Botrimarina mediterranea: one gene and its partner. The protein of the gene in region 1 interacts with the protein of each later gene in a pairwise test. Links are inferred from orthologs where the notes say so. Each region holds a gene or a part of one and is shown in the gene's direction. Other genes may lie near its edges.

The links. Proteins that work in one complex are often made in the same cells at the same time.
Region 2: the proteins of aceE (region 1) and nth interact in binary tests that used the Escherichia coli proteins (3 or more experiments, as listed by UniProt). The link is inferred for Botrimarina mediterranea from one-to-one orthologs.

What each region holds. Positions count from the first base shown.
Region 1 is NZ_CP036349.1:5,376,116-5,384,599, forward strand. Bases 428-3,684 are described here. They hold aceE (pyruvate dehydrogenase (acetyl-transferring), homodimeric type), read left to right. Parts: upstream 428-748; coding sequence 749-3,484; downstream 3,485-3,684. Other genes in these bases: lpdA (dihydrolipoyl dehydrogenase), read left to right, coding at 428-605; Spa11_RS20650 (2-oxo acid dehydrogenase subunit E2), read left to right, coding at 3,598-3,684. Also shown: more of lpdA, read left to right, coding at 1-427; more of Spa11_RS20650, read left to right, coding at 3,685-5,004; Spa11_RS20655 (STAS domain-containing protein), read left to right, coding at 5,191-5,553; Spa11_RS20660 (GlsB/YeaQ/YmgE family stress response membrane protein), read left to right, coding at 5,581-5,829; Spa11_RS20665 (esterase/lipase family protein), read left to right, coding at 5,992-6,726; Spa11_RS20670 (SDR family oxidoreductase), read right to left, coding at 7,078-7,815; Spa11_RS20675 (site-2 protease family protein), read right to left, coding at 7,995-8,484. UniProt on the Escherichia coli protein: Component of the pyruvate dehydrogenase (PDH) complex, that catalyzes the overall conversion of pyruvate to acetyl-CoA and CO(2).
Region 2 is NZ_CP036349.1:1,896,273-1,901,683, reverse strand. What follows is about bases 1-2,798. They hold nth (endonuclease III), read left to right. Parts: upstream 1-943; coding sequence 944-1,654; downstream 1,655-2,798. Other genes in these bases: Spa11_RS07560 (SBBP repeat-containing protein), read left to right, coding at 2,622-2,798; dcd (dCTP deaminase), read left to right, coding at 1,801-2,379; Spa11_RS07575 (Bax inhibitor-1/YccA family protein), read right to left, coding at 1-736. In the rest of the region: more of Spa11_RS07560, read left to right, coding at 2,799-4,166; Spa11_RS07555 (globin family protein), read right to left, coding at 4,122-4,526; Spa11_RS23585 (four helix bundle protein), read right to left, coding at 4,578-4,793; Spa11_RS07545 (ATP-binding protein), read right to left, coding at 5,022-5,411. UniProt on the Escherichia coli protein: DNA repair enzyme that has both DNA N-glycosylase activity and AP-lyase activity. The DNA N-glycosylase activity releases various damaged pyrimidines from DNA by cleaving the N-glycosidic bond, leaving an AP (apurinic/apyrimidinic) site.

The sequences.
Region 1 (8,484 bases):
GCCGCTGGCCCGTGTCGAAGGGCTTCGGCCTGGAGAACACGAAGGTCACGGTCAACGAGCGCGGCTTCGTCGAGGTCGATACGCAGCAGCGGACCAGCGACCCGAACATCTTCGCGATCGGCGACGTGGCGGGTGACCCAATGCTCGCCCACAAGGCCGCCTACGAGGGCCGCATCGCCGCCGAGGTGATCGCCGGCAAGCCGTCGGCGTTCGACGCCCAGGCGATCCCCGCCGTCGTGTTCACCGATCCCGAGATCGCGTGGGCCGGCCTCACCGTCGAGGAAGCCAAGAAGGCGGGCCGCGAGGTCGAGGTCGCCACCTACCCATGGCAGGCCTCTGGTAGGGCGACCGCCAACGGCCGCACCGACGGCCTCACCAAGTGGATCATCGACCCTAAGACCGAGCGTGTGCTGGGTTGCGGCATTGTTGGCTCCGGCGCCGGCGAGCTGATCGCCGAAGCCGTGCTCGCCATCGAGATGGGCTGCAACGTCCACGACATCGCCAGCTCGATCCACCCGCACCCAACGCTCAGCGAAACGATCGCCTTCGCCGGCGAAGTCCACCTGGGCACGGCGACAGAGATTTACAAGCCAAAACGTAAGTAAAGAGTCCACCACCGAGTGAGAATCTATGAATGACCAATGACCAAGCCCCAATGACCAATGCTCGAAACTAGCTGCATTGGTCATTGGGATTTGGTCATTGGGCATTCGATGAGCTCTGTGGTTAATCCGACCTAGGTACTCCTATGGCCAGCGCCAACGCCAAAGTTCCCGCCTCGCCGATTCCTAACGACGTGGACCCGGTCGAAACGAGCGAATGGCTCGAATCGCTCGAGTATGTCCTGGAGAACCGTGGCCCCGAGCGCGCGCAAGAACTGCTCGCTGCGCTCGAGTCGGCCGCGGTGCGGAGCGGCGTCGAGTTGCCGTTCACGGCGACGACGCCTTACGTCAACACGATCCCCCGGACGGATCAGCCCGCTTACCCGGGCGACCGCGAGTTGGAGCGGCGCATCAAGAGCTACGTCCGCTGGAACGCGATGGCGATGGTCACCCGCGCCAACCGCGACCCCGCTTCGCCGGGCGGTCACATCAGCACGTTCGCCAGTTCGGCAACGCTGTATGAAGTCGCGCTGAACCACTTCATCAAGGGCCGCGGCGAGGACGGCTTCTCGGGCGACCAAGTCTACTACCAAGGCCACGCCGCCCCGGGCATGTACAGCCGCGCCTTCCTCGAAGGCCGGCTCACCGAGCAGAACCTCGTCAATTTCCGCCGCGAGATGGGCGAAGGGGGCGGGCTCTCTAGCTACCCGCACCCGTGGCTGATGCCCGAGTTCTGGGAGTTCCCGACGGTGTCGATGGGCCTCGCGCCGATCATGGCGATCTACCAGGCCCGCTTCAACGAGTACCTCACCGACCGCGGCATCAAGGACTGCTCGAAGAAGCACGTCTGGGCCTTCCTCGGCGACGGCGAGTGCGACGAGCCCGAGACGCTCGGCGCCATCACGCTCGCGTCGCGCGAGCATCTTGAGAATCTGATCTTCGTCATCAACTGCAACCTGCAACGGCTCGACGGGCCGGTGCGTGGCAACGGCAAGATCATCCAAGAACTCGAAGGCGCGTTCCGCGGCGCCGGCTGGAACGTCATCAAGGTCGTCTGGGGCGGCGACTGGGACCCGCTGATCGAAGCCGACCACGACGGTTTGCTCGCTCGACGGATGATGGAAGTCGTTGACGGCGAGTACCAGAAGTACGTCGTCGCCGGCGGCGATTACATCCGTGAGAAGTTCTTCGGCAAGTACCCCGAGCTCGCCGAGCGCGTGAAGAACTTCGCCGACAAGAAACTCGAGAAGATGAAGCGCGGCGGCCACGACCCCGAGAAGGTCTTCGCCGCCTACCAACGCGCTGTCACCCAGAAGAACGGCAAGCCGACCGTCGTCATCGCCAAGACGATCAAGGGCTACGGCCTCGGCGAGGCGGGCGAGGGTCGCAACATGACCCACAACAACAAGAAGCTCAACGAGGAAGAGCTCCGCGAGTTCCGCACGCGGTTCGGCATCCCGATCAGCGACGAGCGCGTCGCCGAGGCGCCGTTCTACCGGCCGCCGAAGGACAGCCCCGAGATGAAGTACCTCCGCGAGCGCCGCGAAGCGCTGGGCGGCTCGGTGCCGGCGCGCTCGACGCAGCCGGTGACCATGGAGGTGCCGACGCTCGCCGAGTACGGCAAGACGCTCGACAAGCTCGTCAGCCAAGCGCCCGGCAAGGAAATGTCCACGACGATGGGCTTCGTCCGCCTGCTGAGCGACCTGCTGCGTGACAAGAAGATCGGCAAGCAGATCGTGCCGATCGTCCCCGACGAGTCGCGCACCTTCGGCATGGAGGGCTTGTTCCGCCAGATCGGCATTTACGCCCACGCCGGCCAGCTCTACGAGCCGGTCGACGCCGATCAACTCGCTTACTACAAGGAAGCGAAGGACGGCCAGCTGCTCGAAGAGGGCATCACCGAAGCGGGCTCGATGAGCAGCTTCAACGCCGCGGGCACCGCCTATAGCTCGCACGGCGTGAACATGATCCCCATGTTCATCTACTACTCGATGTTCGGCTTCCAACGCATCGGCGACCTGATCTGGGCCGCCGCCGACATGCGGGCCAAGGGCTTCATGCTCGGCGGCACCGCGGGGCGCACCACGCTCAACGGCGAGGGGCTCCAGCACCAAGACGGCCACTCGCTGGTGAACGCCATCGCGTTCCCCACCGTCCGCGCCTACGACCCGGCCTATTCCTACGAGACGGCCGTCATCGTCTTCCATGGCCTGCAGAAGATGTACGTCGAGAACGAGACGTGCATCTACTACATCATGGTCGAGAACGAAAACGTGATGATGCCGGAGATCCCCAAGGGCGCCGACGGTCAGCCCGACCCGGCGGTCATCGAGGGGATCGTCCGCGGCATGCACAAGGTGAGCAGTGTCGATGCTCAGAACAAGCAGCACCACGTGCAGCTCTTCGGTTCGGGCTCGATCCTGCACAGCACGCTCGACGCCCAGAAGATCCTCGCCGAGCGTTACGGCGTGTCGAGCGACGCCTGGAGCGTCACTAGCTACACCGAGCTGCGTCGCGACGCGCAAGAGTGCGAGCGCTGGAACATGCTCAACCCGGCGGCGCCGCGTCGGCATTCGTTCTTCGAGCAGCAGATGGCCGGCGCCGAGGGCCCGATCATCGCCGCCAGCGACTACCTCCGCGCCCTGTCGGAGCAGCTCCTGCCGTACGCCCCCAACGGGATGTACTGCCTCGGGACCGACGGCATGGGCCGCAGCGAGAGCCGCGAGAACCTCCGCCGCCACTTCGAGGTGGACAAGGAGAGCATCGTCATCGCGACGCTCTACAAGCTCAGCCGCGACGGCAAGCTCGACGCGAGCGTCGTCGATCAAGCGATCAACGACCTCGGCTATGACCGCGAGAAGAAGTCGCCGCTGTACGCGTAGCCCAATCTGATTCAAAGAAGTGAAACCGCGAATAACGCGAATCGACGCTAATTGATCTTCTTCGCGATAATTCGCGTCGATTCGCGGTTCCAACAATAGCAGCAATAGTCGCCATGCCATCTGAAATCACCCTCCCCAGCCTCGGCGAGAACATCGAGTCGGGCGACATCCTTTCGATCCTCGTGTCGGAGGGGGACACCGTCTCCGTCGAGCAGGACCTGCTGGAGATCGAGACCGACAAGGCGACCGTCCCGGTCCCCAGCCCGTCGGCCGGGAAGATCACCAAGGTCCTCGTGAAAGAAGGGGACACGGTGGCCGTCGGCGCGGCGATCTTCGAGATCGAAGCGGGCGAGGCAGCACCGAAGCAGGAAGAAGCGCCAAAGCCCGAGGCACCGAAGGCAGAGGCCAAGGCGGAAGAGCCCAAGCCGGCTCCGAAGCAAGAGACGGCGAAGAAGGCGGAGCCCCAACCCGCTGACGACGACGCCGATGGCGACGCCCAGGCCGAGGACCTCGCCGATGGCATTCACCACCCGAAGGCCGAGCCTGCGCCGAAGCCCGTCGCCCCCGCCGCGAAGCCGGCGCCGGCCGCCGTCGCGAGCGAGAGCCAAGGCGCCTCGGCCGCGGCAAGCCCCTCGGTGCGTCGCCTCGCTCGGGAGCTGGGCGTCGATTTGCGTCGCGTTCAAGCCAGCGGTTCGGGCGGTCGCATCACCGAGGACGACGTGCAGGCCCACGTCCGCGCTGCTCAAGAGCAGGCCCGCGCGGCGGCGCCGAGCGGTGGGCCCGGCGTGCCCAGCAGCGACGCCGCGGGCGCCGTACGTCGCGAGCGGATGTCGCGCATGCGGCAGACCATCGCCAAGAACATGGTCGCTAGCTACACGACCATCCCGCAGCTGACGAACTTCGACGACGTCGACGTCACGGAGCTCGAAGAGATCCGCCTGGCGAGCAAAGAAGACTACGCCGCCCAGGACCTCAAGCTCACGCAGATGCCGTTCCTGATCAAGGCGATCGCCGGCGCGCTAAAGCGGCACCCGATCGTCAACGCCTCGGTCGACATGGAAGCGGGCGAGGTGATCTACAAGGAGTACGTCAACATCGGCGTGGCGGTCGACACCGATCGCGGCCTAGTGGTGCCGGTGATCCGCGACGCCGACCGGCTGAGCATCTCGCAGATCACCCGCGAACTCGACCGCTTGGTGGACAAGGCTCGGGAGGGAGCGCTCGCCATCGACGAGATGCGCGGCGGCACGTTCACGATCAGCAACATGGGCGCGGTCGGCGGCACGTACTCGACGCCCATCATCAATCCGCCCGAAGTGGCGATCTTGCTGGTCGGCCGCAGCCGCATGCTGCCGTGGGTGATTGGCAAGGGCAAGGACGCGAAGATCGAGCCGCGGCTGGTGATGCCCCTGTCGCTGACGTACGACCACCGCGTGGTGGACGGCGCCGACGCCGCCCGCTTCGTCAACGAACTGAAGGGCTTCCTCGCCGCCCCGGGCCGCCTCCTTCTGGCGCCGTGATTTTTTTGGAACCACAGATAAACACCGATGGACACGGATGAAGAGCTGAAAGGAGTAGCTGCATACTGCTGCAGGCTCCTACAACTCTTTGCATTGCTGACGCAACCAAGGCTAAACTGCGTCAACAGCGATAAAGCATCCGTGTTTATCCGTGTGCATCTGTGGTTCCTTCTCTAGGCGGTTACGATGAGTGAGGCCTCGACGGTGGACCTCTTCGACGGCTGGCGGTCGACCTTCGAGGACATCGGCGGCTGGCTCTGCGTGCGGCTGCACCCACCCGGGGGCCCGGGGCAGTTCAGGCTCGCCGACGGCCTCTGGAACGAGGTCCACGCCCGCGGCGCCCAGCAGGTCGTCCTCGAGATGGACGACGTGTCGTTCTTCTCGTCGGCCCTGATGAGCGAACTGGTGCGTTTGCACAAACGCATCGCAATGGGCGGCGGCCGCCTGCGGCTCAGCGGCCTCCAAGAACACCCCCACGAAGCGATGCACATGCTGCGGCTCGACGAGGTGATGGCGGTCTACCCCGACCGCGCCGCGGCGATGCAGTAATCCCCCGCGGTAAACGAAGAGCCCTGTATGCTCAGCCTGATCTGGTTCCTGTTCATCGGCCTCGTTGCCGGCTACCTCGCCACCTGGTTCATGGAGGCGGGCCGGGCGGGCGTGTTGGGCATGATGCTTGTGGGCGTCTTGGGATCGTTCATCGGCGGCTTCGTCTTCCGAATCTTCGGCTTCCAAGCGGTCGGCTTCCCGGCGACGCTCGTGTCCGCGACGGTCGGCGCCGCCATCTGTATCGCCGCCATCCGCTACTTCGGCCCGAAGTTCTGAAAGGTCTCGCGCAGAGACGCAGAGGAAGGCGAGCCGGCGACGCGGGTCGCCGGAGGACTCACGCAAAGGCGTGAAGCCTCATAGGAGCGATTGCTGTGGTCAATTCGTGCGTGACCGGCGTATAGAAGTAGCAGCAGACAACCCCACGCCAGCTTCGCCGCCATGATCGGTCCCGCTGATTCCAACGCCACGCCGCCCGCCGCTCCGCAACCGATGCGCGAGTTGGTCGTCCTGACGCACGGCATCGCCTCGACGCGGTTCTTTCTGGCGCCGCTAGCGGCCCGGCTCCGCTCGGCGGGATTCACGACGCGGCTGACCGGCTACCCGTCGCTGTGGTGGTCGAACGAGACGTTCGGCAAACGCCTGGCGGCGCTGTTGCGTCGGGTCGCGCCGAGTTATGACCGGGTCCACCTCGTAGTCCACAGCATGGGGGGCATCGTCGCCCGCTGCGCGCTGCGTGAGGAATTGCCGCCGAACTTTGGGCGGGTCGTGCAGATCGCCCCGCCGAACCGCGGCTCGCACATGGCGACGCGGCTGGCGGTCGAGTGTGGTCATCCGGCGTGGGACAACTTCATCGTGCGGCCGCACCGGTTCATCGCGCCGACGCTCGTCGAACTCGTCGACGCGCCCGACAGCTTCGTGAACCGTCTCGGCCCGGCGCCGGCGGGGATCGACGTGGGGGTGATCGCCGCCAGCAACGACCGCGTTCTCTACCCCGAGCAGACCCTGCTCGAAGGCGCCGCCGACCACTGCACGGTGAACGGCTGGCACACGGGCGTCTTGTGGACCAAAGAGACGGCGGAGTTGACGGCGCGGTTCCTGCGCACGGGGCGATTTGGGGAAGGCGGTCAGCTATCAGCGGTCCGTGATCGGCTCACGCCGATGGCGGAAGCGTAGGCCGTAACAAGCGCCGACGCGGATACGGCCAGCAACCGCTGACTGCGATAGCGTCGTTCGTTTTGCCGCAGCGTCTCGCGCAGAGACGCGGAGACGCAGAGGGTAGGCAGCGAAGACTCACGCAAAGCCGCCAAGGCGCAAAGACAAAGTCGTTGAGAAACGAGCGCAGCCGCAAACGATCGCGCAGGAACGCGTTCTTTGCGGCTTAGCGCCTTTGCGTGAGTCTTGAAGGCATCCTGCTCTGCGTCTCTGCGCGAGACGTCCCCACGTTGCTCCGTTGATCAGCGCGGGGCTAGAAACGCTAAGGCTAGGTGAAGCACGCTCTCGTGGCTGACCGCTGATGGCTCCTCCTCACACCTCCATCGGCGCCTCGACGATCGCCTTCGCGTAGCTCGCGTAGGCCTCGCCGAATTGCTTCGCCATCTTGTCTGGGAACAGGTGGAAGTCACCCGCGGCGAGCGACGCCACGATGCCTTCGGCGACGACGCTCGGTGGGTCGGCGTCGGTGAGGCCGGCGTGGTCGGCCATGTCGGTGGCGATCGGACCCGGGTGGACGCTCAGCACGGTGGTTCCTTGCTCCTTGAGCAGGTCGTGGAGCGCCTGGGTGATCGAGTAGGAAGCGGCCTTCGACGCGCTGTAAGTTGAGCCGACCGAAAAGCTGCGGATCGAAACCACCGAATTGAGTTGCACGAACGCGCCGCCGCCGTTCTTCTTCAGCACCGGCGCGAACGCCCGCGCCACCCGCAATAGGCCGTAGAGGTTCACGTCGAGTTCGTACTCGAGCTTCTCGAACACATCGTCGGCAAAAGGATCGGCGCTGCCGAAGACGCCGGCGTTGTTGATCACCAAGTCCACGTCCGCCGCGGTCTTCGCGGCCGCTTCGATGGTCGCCGGCTTCTGCAGGTCCATCTCGATGGGGGCGACGATGGCGCCGCACTCGCCGACCAGGGGTTCCGCCGAATCGAGCGACCTTACCGCCGCATAGACCTTCTTGGCGCCGTGATCGACCAGCGACTTCACGATCGCTTTGCCGATGCCACGGTTGGCGCCGGTCACCAGCGCAACACGGCCTTTCACGTCAAAACTCATGGCGGGGCTCCAAGGATGGAGGGAGTTGGGGAGGGGACGCGTAGGAGGAGGTACGCTGGGACGGTTGCGGTGGTTCGACCAAGTCGATCGCCGTTGAGCCGAACGCGCTAGCGTCGGGCGCCACCACGGTTGAGCAAGATCCGATGGCGCCCGACGCTAGCGCGTTCGGCTCAAGGTCTTCATTGCTTCAATCCCAACAGCGGGAAGCACAGCACCGGGATCGCTAGCGACGCCATGCCAATCATCCAGCGGCGGTTGTCGAGTTCGATCGTGTCGTCCGACGTGGGCGGGTGATCGACGCCCATCAGGATCACCAGGATCAGCATCGGCGTCCACACGGCCGCTTGATCGAGGTTGATCACCACATACGTGATCGCGATGACGATGAACGCCCGCGCGAAGGTGTGCGCGTCTTTTCCGAAGAGGCCGTAGATGGTGTGGCCGCCGTCGAGTTGGCTGATGGGGAGCATGTTGAGGCCGGTGATGAGCATGCCGACCCAGCCCGCCATGAAGTAGGCGTTGACCTGCGAGATGCCGATCCAGTCGCCTTTGTTGAGCGTGGTGTTACCCGCGGCGTCGACGACGGGCCGTGACGCGTCGCGGCTCTCGATCATCCACTTCACCACCAGCGGGCTGTTGAGCTGTATCTCGTTCGCCTGCGGGCGTTGC
Region 2 (5,411 bases), 3.5 Mb from region 1 along the record:
CGATGAACAGGCGGAGCACGTACCAGAACAGCAGGGCTACCGAGGCGAACAGCGCCAGCGACGCGGCGACGTGCTGTGTGGGGCGGTAGTGGTGCATCACGTTCGACGTGTCGTAGAGGATGTACGCCGAAGCGAAGACGATCATCGCCACGGAGAACCAAATGCCCAGGTTGAGGCCGCCGAAGAAGAAGCTGGCGACGATCAGCGCAAAGATGCCCATGCCTGCGATGCCGAGGCCGTAGCCGAGGAACGAGAAGTCCTTGCCGGTGAGCCAGACGATCGCAGTGAGGCCGCCGAACATCACGAGCGTCACCAGGCCCGCGGCGCCGATGACGTTCACGTCCTGGCCGGGCGCCAGCTGCATCGTCTTGTCTTGGGCGAACCAGAGCATCGGCAGGATGAAGATCGACTGCGCGACGACATAGCCGACGAGGCCCGCGTACTGCTTCGCGACGGACGTCTCGCTCATCGCCCAACGGTTGGCGACCCAGCTCACGACCATAAACCCGCCGAACGACGCCAGCAGCAGCCAGGGCGCGGCCTGTACCTGGAGCATGACCCAGTCGGCAAAGCCGGTCTGGAAGTAGGCCCACAAGAGCGCCGCGAAGGCGTAGACGGCCATCGCCAGGTGCGTGTACGTGCGGCGGATGAACGTGACGCGGTCGGCGGGCGCCGCCTCGGCGACGGTGTAGCCAAACGACGCGTAGGGATTGCCAGAAAGCGTGTCAGCGGCCATGTCGATCCTTGCCTTGCAAAGGGGGAGGGGCGGCGAAAAGTCGGCGACAGCGGCGCCACTTGCTGAAAGCGTAGAACCGCTATCGCCCCGTAGCAAGCTTGTTCGGCTGAAATGCCTGCGCAAGACCACCCGCTCGCTGTCAGGGGGGCGAAAGGGCAGAATGTCTGTAGTGGATTTGCCTCAATTTCCTGGCGACCCCGAACCGACATGCCGTCCCGCCCCGCCCGCCCTGCGTCGTCCGACCGGGCCGACTTGCCCCGCCCGCCGGCGCCGGAGGGCTTCGCCGAGCGCAAGGCTCAGGCCGGTCGCGTCGCGCGGCGACTGGCGGCGGACCACGGGGACGCCGTTTGCGCGCTGGAGTACGACTCGCCCGTCCAACTGCTGGTGGCGACGATCCTCTCGGCCCAGTGCACCGACGAGCGGGTGAACCTCGTCACCCAGAAGCTGTTCGCCGATTGCCCCACCGCGGCGGACCTGGCGGCCCTGCCGATCGCGAAGCTCGAGGACTACGTGAAGAGCACCGGCTTTTTCCGCAACAAGGCGAAGAACGTCAAGGCGTGCTGCACCGAGCTGGTCGAGAATCACCACGGCGAGGTCCCCCAGGACATGCCGACGCTCGTCAACCTCGCCGGCGTCGGCCGCAAGACGGCGAACGTCGTGCTGGGGACGGCCTACGGCATCGCCTCGGGCGTCGTGGTCGATACGCATGTCGGGCGTATCAGCCGCCGGACCGGTTTGACCGAACACGACGACCCGGTAAAGGTCGAGCGCGACCTGATGGAGCTGCTGCCCAAGAGCCGGTGGGTCGATTTCGCCCACCAGATGATCTATCACGGACGCCGTGTCTGCGACGCGCGGCGGCCCAAGTGCGAGGTTTGTTCGATGCGGAAGTTTTGTCCCCGGGTGGGGGTTGAGTGAGGGACGAGGGGCTGAGGGACGGGGGACGAGGGATTCTGTATTTCCCCCGTCCCACGTCCCCCGTCCCTAGCCCCTGTTTGCTGCACGCCGCCGCATCGAACCTTCCCCCGCAACCCCCTCACCACAACGCCATCCCCCCTCTCCTCATGATATTGTCAGGCCAAGAGATCCAGCGGCGCCTCGGTGGTGACATCGTCATCGAGGGTTACGACCCCGCGCGACTCAACCCCAACAGCTACAACCTGACGCTGCACGACGAGCTGATGGTCTACGAGGAAGTCGTCCTCGACATGGCGAAGCCCAACCGCGTTCGCCGGCTGACGATTCCCGAAGAAGGGATCGTGCTCAGCCCTAACCAGCTTTACTTGGCGCGCACGGTGGAGCGCACCACGACGCACAACCTCGTGCCGCAGATCGAGGGGCGCAGCTCGATCGGCCGTTTAGGCTTATTCGTCCACGTGACGGCTGGCTTCGGCGACGTGGGCTTCAGCGGCTACTGGACGCTGGAGATGTTCGCGGTGCAGCCGGTGCGGATTTATGCGGGCGTACCGATCTGCCAAATCTTCTATCACGAGATCACCGGCGAGATCACCGAGTACGCCAGCAAGTACCAGCACAACCGCGACATCCAACCGAGCCTCCTCTTCGAAGAGCTCCGCCGCGGCGACGAAGCCGACCCGCAGATGCCGCTGAACTTCGGGATGGAACGGCCAGTAGGGCGCTAGCGCGCCGCATAACGTGAGCCGTCGGCGCTAGCCGCGGGTGGTCCCGGGCGCCAAAGTCCCCTGCCACCCGGGCTGCTCCCTCATGGTGGCGATATCATCTTGATGCCCGAAGAACGTTGGCCTTTGTGTTCGGAATCGGCCGCGCGATTCGGTAGAATACGCATACATGAAGGGGTGGCCATGACTACAAGTCTGGTCACCGATTGCCCGGTGGTTACGACACCTCGAATACTCAGAAGACCTTGAAGCCCACGCCAACGATCGCCCGCGCTGCAGTTGTCTTGGTGCTCCTCTTGCTGCCGCTGCCCAGTTATGCCGTGGCGCTTGAGTGGACCCAACAACTCGGAACGGTCCGCAACGATGTGGCCTATGGCGTTTCGGCTGACGGGTTGGGAAATGTCTACCTCTCGGGATATACGTCCGGGAGCCTGGGAGGCCCCAACGCGGGCGACTTCGACGCGTACGTTAGCAAGTACGACACGGCGGGCACGCTCCAGTGGACCCTGCAACTCGGAACAGTCAGCATCGATATTGCCCATGGCGTGTCGGCTGACGGGTTGGGGAATGTCTACATCTCGGGAGCAACCAATGGGAGCCTGGGAGGGCCCAACGCGGGCTTCACCGACGCGTTCGTGAGCAAGTACGACGCGTCGGGCACGCTCCAATGGACCCAGCAGCTCGGAACGTCCGACCACGATCGTGCCTTTGGCGTGTCGGCTGACGGGTGGGGGAATGTCTACATCTCGGGAGAGACACGCACCAACGCGTTCGTGAGTAAGTACGACGTGGCGGGCACGCTCCAGTGGACCCAGCATCTCGGAACGGTCGGCAACGATTCTGCCAATGGCGTGTCGGCTGACGAGTTGGGGAATGTCTACATCTCGGGAGCAACCAACGGGAGCCTGGGAAGGCCCAACGCGGGCCTCACCGACGCGTTCGTGAGCAAGTACGACGCGGCGGGCACACTCCTCTGGACGCAGCAACTCGGAACGGTCAAACACGATAGAGCCCGTGGCGTATCGGCTGACGGGTTGGGAAATGTCTATCTCTCGGGATACACGTCCGGGAGCCTGGGAGGGCCAAACGCGGGCGGCGGCGACGCGTTCGTGAGCAAGTACGACGCGGCGGGCACGCTCCAATGGACCCAGCAGCTCGGAACGGCCAGCTCCGATGAAGCCTATGGCGTGTCGGCTGACGGGTTGGGGAATGTCTACATCGCGGGATCCACCTGGGGGAGCCTGGGAAGGACCCACCCGGGCAACAACGACGCGTTCGTGAGCAAGTACGACGCGTCGGGCACGCTCCTGTGGACGCAGCAGCTCGGAACGGTCGGCAACGATGAAGCCCGAGGCGTGTCGGCTGACGGGTTTGGGAATGTCTACCTCTCGGGTGCAACCAACGGGAGCCTGGGAGGGCCCAGCGCGGGCAACCATGACGCGTTCGTGGCGAAGATTTCTGATCCGACGCCAAACCCCGGCGACTACAACGTCGATGGCGTCGTCGATGCGGCCGACTACACGGTGTGGCGTGACAACGTTGGCCAGCCAATCGGCACGCTTCTGAACGATCCATCGGTGGGAACCACCACGGCGCCGATTGGCGCCGCGCAGCGAGAAACCTGGCGCGCTAATTATGGCAGGAGCTTCAACGTCGGGCCGCTGGGGGCGAATGCGCTACCCGAGCCGGCGGCGCTCACGCTTCTGGCCGGCGCCTGCCTGGCAACACTCGTCCGGCGCCGGCGATCAGGCGATCGCCAGCTCGAGCTCACCCATCGCGACGGCGTATAGCGGCGCCGCTGCTGGCGTTGAGAGCATCGTGCGCCAGGCCTTGCGGGTGGCGATCGGCGCCTTGCGGCCGAGCTCTTGGCGGAGCGTCCATGTCCAGGCCTTGGCGATCGCGTCGGCGTAACGCGGGTCGATCGAGGCGGGGATTTCGCAGGGCGTCTCGCCGCTAACAAGCGACTCCGTCAATTCATCCAGCGCGGCGACCAAGTGATCGCCCTGCTCCGACATCGAAGTGCGGAAGCGGCTGCGCAGCTCGGGGACGATCTCGAACAGGCGACGGTAGAACAAACGGACGACGGTGTCAGCGACCGGCGCTGCTTCGTTCCAGGATGCGCAAACCAGCTTGATCTCGTGCGGAGACATGATATCGGGGAGGGGAGAGGGGTTGGGGGCTAGGGGCGAGGGAAGAGCACTTCAGCTTTGCAGCCGGCGGGCTAGTGATGCTCGCAGGGCTGTCAGCATGCGGCTCTCTTCCTCACATCTCGCTAGCAGTTGGTTACTGGACTCAGCGTCGAAGTAGGTCAAATGTTTCGCGATCGTCGTTTGTGTTTCCAGCTCGGCAAGCGAGCCACGGGCGATCGCGATGAAGCGTAAGTAGTCTTTGGTGGAGTCGCGGGCGTTGGGCTTCAGCGATATTGGATGGGATCGATACGACGCAACGCCGCATTTGCGCAGCGAGCCCGTACCGTTCTTCCTTTGGAAACCGAGCCGTGAGTCGGTAGACGTCCAGACAAAGCTCAACGCCCCGCTGCCAGACAACGAGATCGCGATAGCTACTAACGCTACCCACGCTATCCCCTTACTCACCCAAGCTTCGCTTCCTCCATCCCTGGCCCCTGGTCCCTGGTCCCTCCGCTGTCACATCACCGCGAAGTAGTTCTCGACCGCGAAGTCGAAGTTCTCCCGTGACATGACGATCGGCCTCTTGGTGTATCGGCAGTAGTTCACGACCTGCTGGAGCAAGTCGCGCGGCTGGCACGCCCGGTAGGGACGGTTGACCGACTTGTAATGCTTCTCGACGAGGTAGTCGACGGCGGTTTGGTCATAGGTAATCCCGAGCTTCTTCGCCATGATCACCAGCAGCTTGCGGAAGGCCGCTTCGCTGGGGTCGATCACCTCGATCTTGTACGGGATCCGCCGGAGGAACGCGTCGTCCACCAGGTCGCGGGGTTCGAGGTTGGTGGAGAAGATGATCAGCTGGTCAAACGGGACCTGGATCTTCTTGCCGCTGGAGAGGTTCAAGAAGTC